Regions from separate parts of the Mesorhizobium sp. M0898 genome, predicted to be linked through region 1. Evidence: predicted binding sites of a transcription regulator. Region 1 holds the regulator's gene; the other holds the start of a gene.
The links. The regulator PhoB, encoded in region 1, activates phosphate uptake and scavenging genes when phosphate is short. The targets are predictions, from matches to a motif close to TGTCATNNANCTGTCAT.
Positions count from the first base shown of each region.

Region 2: phnC (phosphonate ABC transporter ATP-binding protein) is a predicted target of PhoB. The motif match lies at 1,480-1,496, and genes of this name have one in related genera.

Region 1 covers NZ_JAMYOE010000027.1:27,544-33,533, reverse strand. The annotation lists gene xylF (D-xylose ABC transporter substrate-binding protein) at 1-1,001, opposite strand, end outside; gene NKH90_RS23710 (ROK family protein) at 1,287-2,531, shown strand; gene phoB (phosphate regulon transcriptional regulator PhoB) at 2,541-3,230, opposite strand; gene phoU (phosphate signaling complex protein PhoU) at 3,247-3,954, opposite strand; gene pstB (phosphate ABC transporter ATP-binding protein PstB) at 3,987-4,790, opposite strand; gene pstA (phosphate ABC transporter permease PstA) at 4,787-5,638, opposite strand; gene pstC (phosphate ABC transporter permease subunit PstC) at 5,642-5,990, opposite strand, start outside.
Region 2 covers NZ_JAMYOE010000073.1:211-6,200, forward strand. The annotation lists gene phnL (phosphonate C-P lyase system protein PhnL) at 21-728, shown strand; gene NKH90_RS32705 (DapH/DapD/GlmU-related protein) at 725-1,342, shown strand; gene phnC (phosphonate ABC transporter ATP-binding protein) at 1,578-2,426, shown strand; gene phnD (phosphonate ABC transporter substrate-binding protein) at 2,517-3,425, shown strand; gene phnE (phosphonate ABC transporter, permease protein PhnE) at 3,585-4,541, shown strand; gene phnE (phosphonate ABC transporter, permease protein PhnE) at 4,609-5,976, shown strand.

The DNA.
Region 1 (5,990 bases):
CAGACCTCTTCTTTCTTGATCCAGCCGGCGTCGATGACGACGTTGAGGTTGTCCTTGGTGATGGCGACCGGGGTCAGGAACAGCGACTTGACGGTATTGCCGCCGGGCGTGGTGAAATCCTTCACGCCGGCAATGTCGGTCATCTGCTTGCCGTCGGCCAGCTGCGAGGCGATCTCGGCGGCATTCTTGCCGAGCTCGCGCGCATCCTTCCACACCGACACGGTCTGTGTGCCGAGCGCGATGCGGTTCAGCGCGGCGTGGTCGCCGTCCTGGCCCGAAACCGGAACCGATCCGGCCAGCCCTTGCGCTGTCAGCGCGGCGACGACGCCGCCGGCAGTGCCGTCATTGGCCGCGACCACGGCATCGACCTTGTTGTCGTTGGCGGTCAGGAACTGTTCCATGTTCTTCTGAGCGTTGGCCGGCAGCCAGCCGTCGGTATAGGCCTCGCCGACATTCTTGATCTTGCCGCTGTCTATTGCCGCCTTCAGCACCTCCATCGAACCGGCAAACAGGAAATCGGCATTCGGATCGGAACCCGAACCCTTGATGAAGACATAGTTGCCTTCCGGCTTCACCTTGAAGACTTCCCGGGCCTGCATGCGGCCGACTTCCTTGTTGTCGAAGGTCAGGTAAAAGACGTCCTTGTTCTCGATCAGCCGGTCGTAGCCGACAACCGGAATACCTTCGTCCAGCGCCTTTTGCACGGCCGGCCCGATGGCCGAGGCGTCCTGCGCCAGGATGATCAGTGCGTTGGCGCCCTGCGAGATCAGGCTCTCGACGTCGGTGAGCTGCTTGCCGGGGTTGGACTGTGCGTCGGCGGAAATATACTTGTCGCCTGCGGCCTCGATGGCCGCCTTCATTGCGGCCTCGTCGGTCTTCCAGCGCTCTTCCTGGAAGTTCGACCAGGAAACGCCGATGACCTTGTCTTTAGCCTGCGCCACCGACGCCAGCGCCAGCGTCATGGCGACACCCGCCAGAATGGCGGTCGTGAATTTCTTCATCATATCCTCCCTGCGCCGCGTACGGCGTGACCAATTGGCTCAAAGACCAGCTTAGAAGCTCTAATTTTTTCGAGCCTCGAAAAAATACTGGCCCGATCTCCGGCTGCTGTCAACATCGATTCTGATGGATTTTGATGACTCTGCGAGTTTTTTCGAGCGTCGGAATAAACGATGACAGCGCCACCTGCATCTGACACTATTTGCCTCATCCGACACTATTTGTCGGACATTACCGACGGCTTCCGGTTCATGAGCGGCCGCGGCAACCGGGAGGAAAGCAAAACAATGTCGGTCGGAATCCGCCATGACGATTTGCGCCGGCGCAACCGGGCGATGGTGATCTCGGCGGTGCGCCGGGCCGGCCAGCCATCGCGTACTGAGATCGCAGCTACCACCGGCCTCAGTCATTCGACCATATCGGCGATTTCTTCCGACCTGATACGGGAAGGCATCCTCGCCGAGAGCAAGCCAAGTGAGCCCGTTTCGTTGAAACGCGGTCGTCCGCAAGTCGGCCTCGCCCTCAACCCGGAAGCGGCGGCGGTGCTGACTGTGGTGTTGTCGCTGAATTTCCTTTCGGCCGCCATTATCGACTACACGGGACAGGTGGTCGCCGAGGAACAGCGCCGGCTGGACACGCTGACTATGCCGCGCGACGAGCTGATCCGTGAATGCATGGCCATCGTCCGGCGCCGGCTGCAGGATCCAGATCTTGACGTCCGCAGTGTCGCCCGCATCGCCCTGGCGATTCAGGGCATTACCGACTCCCCTGCACGCGCCATGCTGTGGTCGCCGATCACGCCGCAGACCGACATCGCCTTTGCCGACATGCTGGAGGACGAATTCGGCATCCCGGCAACGGTGGAGAACGACTGCAACATGATGGCGGTGGCTTTGCGCTGGCGCAATCCGGATCGCTATCGCGATGACTTCATCGCCATCCTGCTTTCGCATGGCATCGGCATGGGGCTGGTGCTGAAGGGCGAACTGTTCACCGGGACGCATTCCTCGGGCGGCGAATTTGGCCACATGATCCATCGTCCGGGCGGCGCGCTCTGCCGTTGCGGGCGGCGCGGCTGCATCGAGGCGTATGCCGGCAACTACGCCATCTGGCGCAACGCCAGGCAGATGAGCGAAGACAGCGAACCGGTCGCCGACGTCAGCGACGCCGACATGCGCGCACTGGCGGCCCGGGCGCGCGAGAAAGATGGGCCGGAACGCGAGGCCTACCGCAAGGCCGGCGAAGCGCTGGGTTTCGGTCTCGGCTCGCTGTTCGCGCTGATCGATCCGGCACCGGTCGCGATGGTCGGCGCCAGTGCCGCCGCCTTCGATCTGATCGAGCCGGCCTTGCGGAAGGCAATCGCCCAGACCGCCGGCGGCCAGCATTCAGGCTCGATCTCCTTCGATACAGAGCCGAACGAATTGCCTCTGATCCGCGAAGGCTGCGCGATGCGGGCGTTAAGCTTCGTCGACCAGGAGATTTTCGCGCCGGGCGCGCAAATGAGGCCCAGCGTCAGAAAGAACGTAGCCTGACCAGGCGGGTCAATCTTCCCTGATCGCATAGCCGGCGCCGCGGATGGTGCGGATGACATCCGGCATCCGGCCGTTGTTGACGGCTTTGCGCAGCCGCCCGACATGCACGTCGACGGTGCGTTCGTCGATGTAGATTGTCTCCCCCCAGACATTATCGAGTAACTGGCTGCGCGAGAAGACACGGCCCGGATGCCGCATCATGAACTCGAGCAGCCGGAATTCGGTCGGTCCGAGCCTGATTTCGCTCTTCTTGCGATAGACCCTGTGCGATTCGCGATCGAGCACGATGTCGCCGACCTTCAGCACGCTGGACAGCACTTCCGGCTTGGCGCGCCGCAGCAGCGCCTTGACCCTGGCCATGAATTCCGGTGTCGAAAACGGCTTGACCAGATAGTCGTCGGCGCCGGTCGAAAGACCGCGCACCCGGTCGCTCTCCTCGCCGCGCGCGGTCAGCATGATGATCGGCAGCCGCTCGGTTTCGGGGCGCACCCGCAACCGACGACAGAGCTCGATGCCGGAAACCGCTGGTATCATCCAGTCGAGCACCAAAAGGTCGGGCACATTCTCCTGCAAACGGATCTCGGCTTCGTCGCCGCGTGTCACCACCTCGACCTGGTAGCCTTCGGATTCGAGATTGTAGCGGAGCAGCACACCCAACGGCTCCTCGTCCTCCACCACCATTATGCGTGGTGCGATCATCGGCTGGGCACCCCCATCATGTCACCGGTGCGGACATTGTCGTTTCGTCCTGCTTCGGACGATTGACCGGCAATTGCTCGCCGGTCAGCACATAATACGCATTTTCGGCGATGTTGGTGACATGGTCGCCGATCCGCTCCAGATTCTTGGCGCAGAACAGCAGGTGCGTGCAAGCGGTGATGTTGCGCGGATCTTCCATCATGTAGGTCAACAGCTCGCGGAACACGGACGTGTATTTAACGTCGATGCGCTCGTCGGCGGCACGAAGCTTGGCCAACGCGGCCGCATCGCCTGCAGCATATTCCTCGATGACACCCTGCACCTGGATGAGAACCAACTGCGCCATCGCGTCGATGGAATGCGACAGGTCCCGCGGCGTGGCGCTGAGGCCGACCGCACTCACGCGCTTGGCGATATTCTTGGCAAGGTCGCCGATGCGTTCGAGGTCGCCCGCCATGCGGATCGCTCCGACCACATGGCGAAGATCGTGGGCCATCGGCTGGCGTTTGGCGATCAGGGTGATGGCGCGGTCGTCCAGTTCGCGTTGACGCGCATCCATGATGGCGTCGTCGGAAACGACGCGTTGCGCCAGCACGTTGTCGGAATTCAACAGCGCCTTGGTCGCCCCGCCGACCATCGAACCGGCGAGGTCGGCCATGTTGCGGATCAGCTTGCTGATCTGCTCGAGATCCTCGTCGAAAGAAGCGACTGTGTGTTCGCCCATGGTCCTGTCCTCATATGCATGATCGGAACGGCTCAGCCGAAGCGGCCAGTGATGTAGTCCTGCGTGCGCTTCTCGCGGGGCGACGTGAAGATCTTCTCGGTCCGGTCGAACTCGACCAGTTCACCCAGATACATGAAGGCCGTCTGGCGCGACACGCGCGCCGCCTGCTGCATGTTGTGGGTGACGATGACGATCGTGTAGTCGGCTTGCAATTCGTCGATCAGTTCCTCGATCTTGGCAGTCGACAGCGGGTCGAGGGCCGAAGCCGGTTCGTCGAGCAGAATGACTTCCGGCTTCACGGCCACGGTGCGGGCGATACAGAGCCGCTGCTGCTGGCCGCCGGATAGGCTCAAGCCGCTGGCGTTGAGCTTGTCCTTGACCTCGCTCCACAGCGCGGCGCGCTTCAACGCCTGTTCGACGCGGCCGTCCATCTCGGACTTGCCGAGGTTCTCGTAGAGCCTGACGCCGAAGGCGATGTTCTCGTAGATCGACATCGGGAACGGCGTCGGCTTCTGGAACACCATGCCGATCTTGGTCCTGAGGAGGTTGAGATCCTGCGACCGGTCGAGAATGTTCTTGCCGTCGAGCAGCACCTGGCCCTCGGCCGTCTGTTTTGGGTAGAGCTCATAGATGCGGTTGAATACACGCAGCAGCGTCGATTTCCCGCAGCCCGAAGGGCCGATGAAGGCCGTGACACTGCGCTCAGGCAGCGACAGGCTGATGTCCTTCAGCGCCTTGCTCTGGCCGTAGTAGAAGTTGAGATTCTTGACCTCGATCTTCGTCTTCTCGGCGACCGTTTCGGCCATCGTCATGTCTGGGGACAACATCTGTGTCATCTGTCCTCTCTGCGTCCGGTAAGGCTGCGGGCGAGGATGCTCAAGCCCAGAACCGTCAGGGTGATTATGAGTGCGCCGGTCCACGCCAGTTGCTGCCATTCCTCGTAAGGGCTGAGAGCGAACTGGAAGATGGTCACCGGCAGGCTGGCCATCGGCGCGTTGATATTGCTGCTCCAGAACTGGTTATTGAGCGCGGTGAAGAGCAGCGGCGCCGTCTCGCCGGAAATGCGTGCTATCGCCAGCAATATGCCGGTGACGATGCCGGACAATGCGGCGCGGTAGGCGACGGAACGGATCACCACCCAGCGCGGCGCGCCGATCGCGGCACCGGCTTCACGCAACGCGTTCGGCACCAGGTTGAGCATGTCTTCAGTGGTGCGCACGACCACCGGAATGACCAGGATGGCAAGCGCAACGGCGCCGGCAATGGCCGAGAAATGTCCCATTGGCCGCACCATCAGCTCATAGACAAACAAGCCGATGATGATCGACGGCGCCGACAACAGGATGTCGTTGATGAAGCGGACGACGGTGGTGATGCGCGAAAAGCGTCCATACTCGGCCATGTAGGTTCCCGCCAGCACGCCGATCGGCGTGCCGACGACAACGGCGATGATCGTCATCAGCAGGCTGCCCGTGATGGCATTGAGCAAGCCGCCGGCCTCGCCCGGTGGTGGCGTCATCTCGGTGAAGACCGCGAGCGAAAGCCCAGCTGTGCCCTTATAGACCAGTGCGCCGAGAATGAGCGCCAGCCAGGCAAGCCCGATGCCCGCGGCGACGACGCAAAGCGCCATCATCACCGAATTCCTGGCTTTGCGGCGGCTGTGGAGCGATGAGGATGTCGACATCGGTCAGGCTCCCGTACGGGCGTCGATCCGCATCAGCATATAGCGGGCGGCGGCAAGGATCAGGAAGGTGATGACGAAGAGGATCAGGCCGAGCGAAACCAGCGAGGAGGTGTAGAGGTCGCCGTCGGCCTCGGTGAATTCATTGGCGATGGTCGCCGAGATTGTCGTGCCCGGCGCGAACAGGGAGGCACTGATGCGATGTGCGTTGCCGATGACGAAGGTCACCGCCATGGTCTCGCCGAGCGCCCGGCCGAGGCCAAGCATGACGCCGCCCATGATGCCGATGCGGGTATAGGGAATGACCACGCGCCGGGTCACTTCCCAGGTCGTGCAACCGATGCCATAGGCCGAT
Region 2 (5,990 bases), on a different contig from region 1:
GACGATTGGAGAACCCTCTGATGGCAACCCCGCTCGTTGTCTCCGATGTCGCGAAGAGCTTCACCATGCATCTGCGCGACGGCATCAAACTGCCGGTGGTCGCTGGTGTCTCGTTCGCGATCAGGGCCGGCGAATGCGCCGTGCTCGGCGGCCCGTCCGGCGCCGGCAAGAGCTCGATCCTGAAGATGCTCTACGGCAATTATGCCGCCGACGAAGGCCAGATCATCGTCCAGCACGAGGGCGGGCTCATCGATCTCGCCTCGGCCAGCCCGCGCACCGTGCTTGCCGTGCGCCGGCTTACCATCGGCTATGTCAGCCAGTTCCTGCGCACCGTGCCGCGTGTCTCTGCGCTCGATGTCGTGGCCGAACCGCTGGTCGAGCGCGGCGAGGAGCGCGAGGTCGCGCACGGCAAGGCACGTGCCTTGCTGGCGCAGCTCAACCTGCCGGAAAAGCTCTGGGCGCTGCCGCCGGCGACGTTCTCCGGCGGTGAACAGCAGCGCGTCAACATCGCGCGCGGCTTCATCACCGAGCACCCGATCCTGCTGCTCGACGAGCCGACCGCTTCGCTCGACGCCAGGAACCGCGACGTGGTGATTTCCCTGATCGCCGCCAAGAAGGCGGCGGGCGTCGCTTTGCTCGGCATCTTCCACGACCACGACGTGCGTGAGGCGGTGGCCGACCGTATCATCGACGTGACCGCCTTCGCCGCCGGAAAAATTGCCGCATGACAAGGAAACTGTCGGAGGCGCCGGTGATCCACGAGACGGCGCAAGTCGAGAACTCGACGCTTGGCCGCTGGACCGAGATCACCGAGCGCTGCCGGGTTTCCGAAAGCACGCTCGGCGACTATTCCTACATGATGCAGGACTGCGGCGTCTGGTGCGCAACGATCGGCAAATTCGCCAACATCGCCGCAAGCGTGCGCATCAACGCTACCAACCATCCGACCTGGCGGCCGACGCTGCACCATTTCACCTATCGCGCCTCGGATTATTGGGACGACGCCGAGCACGAGAGCGAATTCTTCGCCAAGCGCCGCGCCAAACGCGTCACCATCGGCCACGACACCTGGCTCGGCCACGGCTCGACCATCCTGCCCGGCGTCATCGTCGGCGATGGCGCGGCGGTCGGTGCCGGTGCGGTGGTGTCGAAGGACGTCGCGCCCTACACCATCGTCGCCGGCGTACCGGCCAAGCCGATCCGCGAACGCTTCGACCGCCGCACCGCGGAACGCTACCAGGCGCTCGCCTGGTGGGACTGGGATCATGCAAGGCTGCGCGCCGCGCTCGACGATTTTCGGGAGCTGTCGGCGGAGGCGTTTCTGGAGAAATATGGCGGCTAAGGGATCGTGAATGGTGAACGGTGAATGTGAATGGGGGCAGCGGACAGGTTTCGAGACTCAGGGAAGCCGTTCTTATCACCATTCACCATTCGAGCTTCTCGCGCCGAGTTGATCCCGCCCCGCTCCAGGCTGTGGGCAGTAACAAAACTGACATCGTTCCGACACCGCAGGTTCATGCGGCTGCGCTAGCCAGGGTTAACAGACCTTCAATTGCGATTGGACTGGAGCCTGCACCATGTCAGCTACGCTCGAAATCCGCGGCGTCACCCGCCGGTTCGGCAAGAACACCGCCGTCAGCAATGTTCACATCTCGATTCCGCAGGGCCAGATGGTCGGCATCATCGGCCGTTCAGGCGCCGGCAAATCAACGCTTCTGCGCATGATCAACCGCCTCATCGATCCCAGCCAGGGATCCATCCTGTTCAACGGCGTCGAGGTCTCCGGGTTGCGCGGCTCGCCGCTCCGGCGATGGCAGCGCGACTGCGCCATGATCTTCCAGCAGTTCAATCTCGTGCCGCGCCTCGATGTGCTGACCAATGTGCTGCTCGGCCGGCTCAACCACCGCTCGACGCTGTCCAACCTATTTGGCATGTTCTCCCGCGGTGAATGCGCCGAGGCGGTTGCAGCCCTCGAGCGCCTCGACATCGCCCGCACCGCCCTGCAGCCGGCCGGCACGCTTTCCGGCGGCCAGCAGCAGCGCGTTGCGATTGCGCGCGCCATGATGCAGCAGCCGAAGGTGTTGCTGGCGGATGAGCCGATTGCCTCGCTCGATCCGCTCAACGCCAAGGTGGTGATGGATTCGCTGCAGGACATCAATTTGCGCGAGGGCATCACCGTCATCACAAATCTGCATACGCTGGATACGGCCCGCACCTACTGCAACCGCATCATCGGCATGGCCGCCGGCAAGGTCGTCTTCGACGGCTCGCCCGAAGCCCTCAACCGCGAGGCCGTGCGCATGGTCTACGGCACCGACAGCAATGGCGGCGAAATCTCCGAGGCCATCACCTCCACCAGTGTCGCCATCAAACAGAAAATCGCTGCATCCGCCGGACCGCTCGAGCCCGCATTCCCGGGATATTGAGAACGGCCTGATCGCCCGCCCGCGTCAAAGGCACCTGTCAAAAAATTCTAACGCTACCGGCGCGAGGCCGGGACCAACAGGAGAGAGATAATGTTCAGGAAGATGGTTTTTGGCGCCGTTTCATTGCTCGCCATCGCGGCAAGCGCCGCTCACGCCCAGGATATCAAGGAATTCCGCATCGGCATCCTTGGCGGTGAAAACGAAGCGGACCGGCTGCGCAACTTTCAGTGCCTCGCCGATCACCTGAAGTCCGAATTCGGCTTCGAGAAGGTCTCGTTGTTCCCGGCCGCCGACTATGACGGCGTTATCCAGGGCCTGCTCGGCGGCACGCTCGATTTCGCAGAGCTTGGCGCGTCGGGCTATGCCAGCGTCTACCTCAAGGATCCGAACGCCGTGACCCCGATCCTCACCACCCAGCAGACCGACGGCGCGACCGGCTATTATTCGATCGGCCTTGCGCTGAAGTCGTCCGGCATCACCGACATCAAGTCGGCCAAGGGCAAGAAGCTCGGCTATGCCGACCCGGATTCGACCTCCGGCTACCTGATCCCGCTGACCCAGATCCCGAAGGACACCGGCGCTTCGAACGAAACCTTCTTCGCCTCGACCCAGTTCAATGGCGGCCACGAGAACAACCTTCTCGCGGTTCGCGACGGCAAGGTCGATGTTGCGGTTGACGACTCCTCGGGCATCGGCGACTTCAAGAACGGCTACACCTCCGGCACCTTCCACAAGGAAGTCGCCAAGGGCGCCGTGGACCCCAACGATTTCGTTGAAGTCTGGCGCTCCGGCTTGATCCCGAACGGCCCGCTGGTCGTGCGCACCGCACTCGGCGGCGACATGAGCGCCAAGCTCGCCAACTTCTTCACCGGCCTGCCGGCCAAGGACAAGCCTTGCTTCGAGGCCATCGAAGGCGGCGATTTCACCGGCTATGTTCCGGTGAAGCCGGACTTCTACAGCGTCATCGTCGAAGCCCGCAAAGCCGCGATCGGCGGCTGACGACAATTTCGAAAAGGACGGCGTCCATTAGAGCGACGTGCGTCCACTTGGACGCACAAAGTACGCTCTAACACTTAGATGCCGCATCGTGCTTTCCGAAAGTCGACTTTCGGGCCGATGCGGTCGCCGCCCTTTTTGTGTGTCCGCTCGTGACCCCGTATGACCTTCGCCGCTACAATTCGTTCAGACGCGGTCCGGCAGGCAGCAGACGCCTGGCGACGCCAGACGTCCTTGCGACGGTTCTACACGGCGCTCGGCATCGGCTCACTGCTTGTCGCCATGTGCACAGCCATGTGGTTCGCCGACGAGGCCAATGCCGGACATTTCTTCGATCGGCTGCCGCACATACTGGATTTCCTTAGTTGGCTTGTTCCCAAGGACTGGAACGACGTCTGGCGGGCGCTGTTCGACATCGCATCGCCGCATGACAAGGGCAGCCAAGAGTTCAACTTCCCGCTTGGCCGCGTCTATCTCTGGGGCGGCTTTTATCTACCCGAATATTTCGAGCTGATGCTCACCACGCTTAACGTGGCGCTGGTTTCCACTTTCATCGGCTTTGTCTTTGCGGTGCCCTTTTCCTTCATCGCCGCGCGCAACTTGACGCCCAGTCCGATGCTCAGGCTCGTCGTAAAGCGCTTCATGGAACTGCTTCGCGCCTTCCCCGAGATCGTCATTGCCGGCCTGTTCGCAGCCATCCTCTCGACCGGCCCGGTCGCAGCCATCATCGCCATCGGCCTGCATTCCATCGGCGCCCTCGGCAAGCTCTTCTACGAGATCAACGAAAACATCGACATGCGCGCCGAAGAAGGCCTGCGCGCGGTCGGCGCCAACTGGTTCGAGCGCGTGCGCTTTGCCGGCCTGCCGCAAGTGCTGCCCAATTTCATGTCCTACACGCTGCTCAGGATCGAGATCAATGTGCGTATCTCGACCATTATCGGCGCGGTCGGCGGTGGCGGCATCGGCGAGGAACTGAAGCTCTCCATCTCGCGCGGCTTCGGCGCCAAGACGCTGGCATTGGTGCTGCTGCTGTTCACGACGATCTTCCTCGTCGACCAGTTTTCCGCCTGGCTACGCCGCAAGCTCGTCGGCGAGCAGGCATTCATGATGGGTGCCTGACCATGATCCCAAAAAGTGGATTCCGGTTTTTGGAAAAGATCATGGCAAATCAACAAGAAGACGGCCCATGGCCGCAATGACCGCCGATGAGATGCGGTCGATCGAGGAGCGCTTTCCCCAAGTGTTCCGGCGGCCCTTGTACAAACGCTTCGGCCCGCTGGTCCTGTTCACAGGCATCCTGCTCTATCTCCTCTACGCCTTGTGGTTCTTCAGCCTGCCGCAAGTGCTGAGGGAATCGCACTGGGAGCGCCTGCCGCTCTTCCTGACGCAATGGATCAGCTACGATCTGCAGCCGGAATTCCGTCTCGACCAGCCTCAGATCACACCCAGATACCCGCGTTTTTCGGCGCTCGGCGAAGACCCGCATCCCGATTGGGTCATCACCAACGCCAACGGTTCCTACACCATCCTGATCGACGGCCGGGCCAAATCGGTCATCTTCGACAAGACCGAGGCGACGCTGGTCGCCAATGGCCAGGCGGTGCCGATGTCGTTGACCAGCGGCAAACCGGTAATATCCGGCCCGGTGCCGGAGTGGATCACCGCGCATGACGATGAGATCGTCGCCAGGATGGGCTTTGCCGGCGAGGTCCGCATAACCGTCGATCGCGTCAAGGTCCGCAAACGCTTCCTCGGCTGGGCGAATTTCGTCTTCGACACACGCTCGCCCTTCTTCGGCAAGTCGCCCGGCGAGGTGGTCTCGTTGCTGATGTCCGGACCCCAGCTCAAGCCGGGCACATCAAACATTGCGCTGGCCGCCGACAATATCTGGAACAACGCCCAATGGCAGCATGGCGACGTCTGGACGAAGCTGTTCCAGACCATCGTCATGGCGTTTCTCGGCACCTTGCTCGGCGGCATCGTTGCCTTCCCGCTCGCCTTCTTCGCCGCCCGCAACATCACCCCGAGCGGCCTGCTTAGCCAGGTGCTAAAGCGGTTCTTCGATTTCATGCGTTCGGTCGACATGCTGATCTGGGCGCTGTTCTTCACCCGCGCCTTCGGCCCGGGCCCGCTTGCCGGCAGCGCCGCGATTTTCTTCACCGAGATCGGCACGCTCGGCAAAGTCTATTCGGAGGGCCTCGAGAACATCGACGACAAGCCACGCGAGGGCATCCAGTCGACCGGCGCCAACGGCTTGCTGGTGCAGCGCTATGGCGTGCTGCCGGAAGTGATCCCGGTCTTCATCAGCCAGACACTCTATCAGTGGGAATCCAACACCAGGGGCGCGACGATCATCGGCGCCGTCGGTGCCGGTGGCATCGGCCTGAAGCTCTGGGAGGCGATGCGCACCAATTCCAACTGGGCCAATGTCTTCTACATGGTGCTCTTGGTCCTGCTCGTCGTTTTCATCTTCGACAACATTTCCAATTTCCTGCGCCGCCGCTTGAGCAGGACGATCCACGACTACAACCGGATCCAGGCCGGCCAGGGCTGACAGAGGCGTTGCGC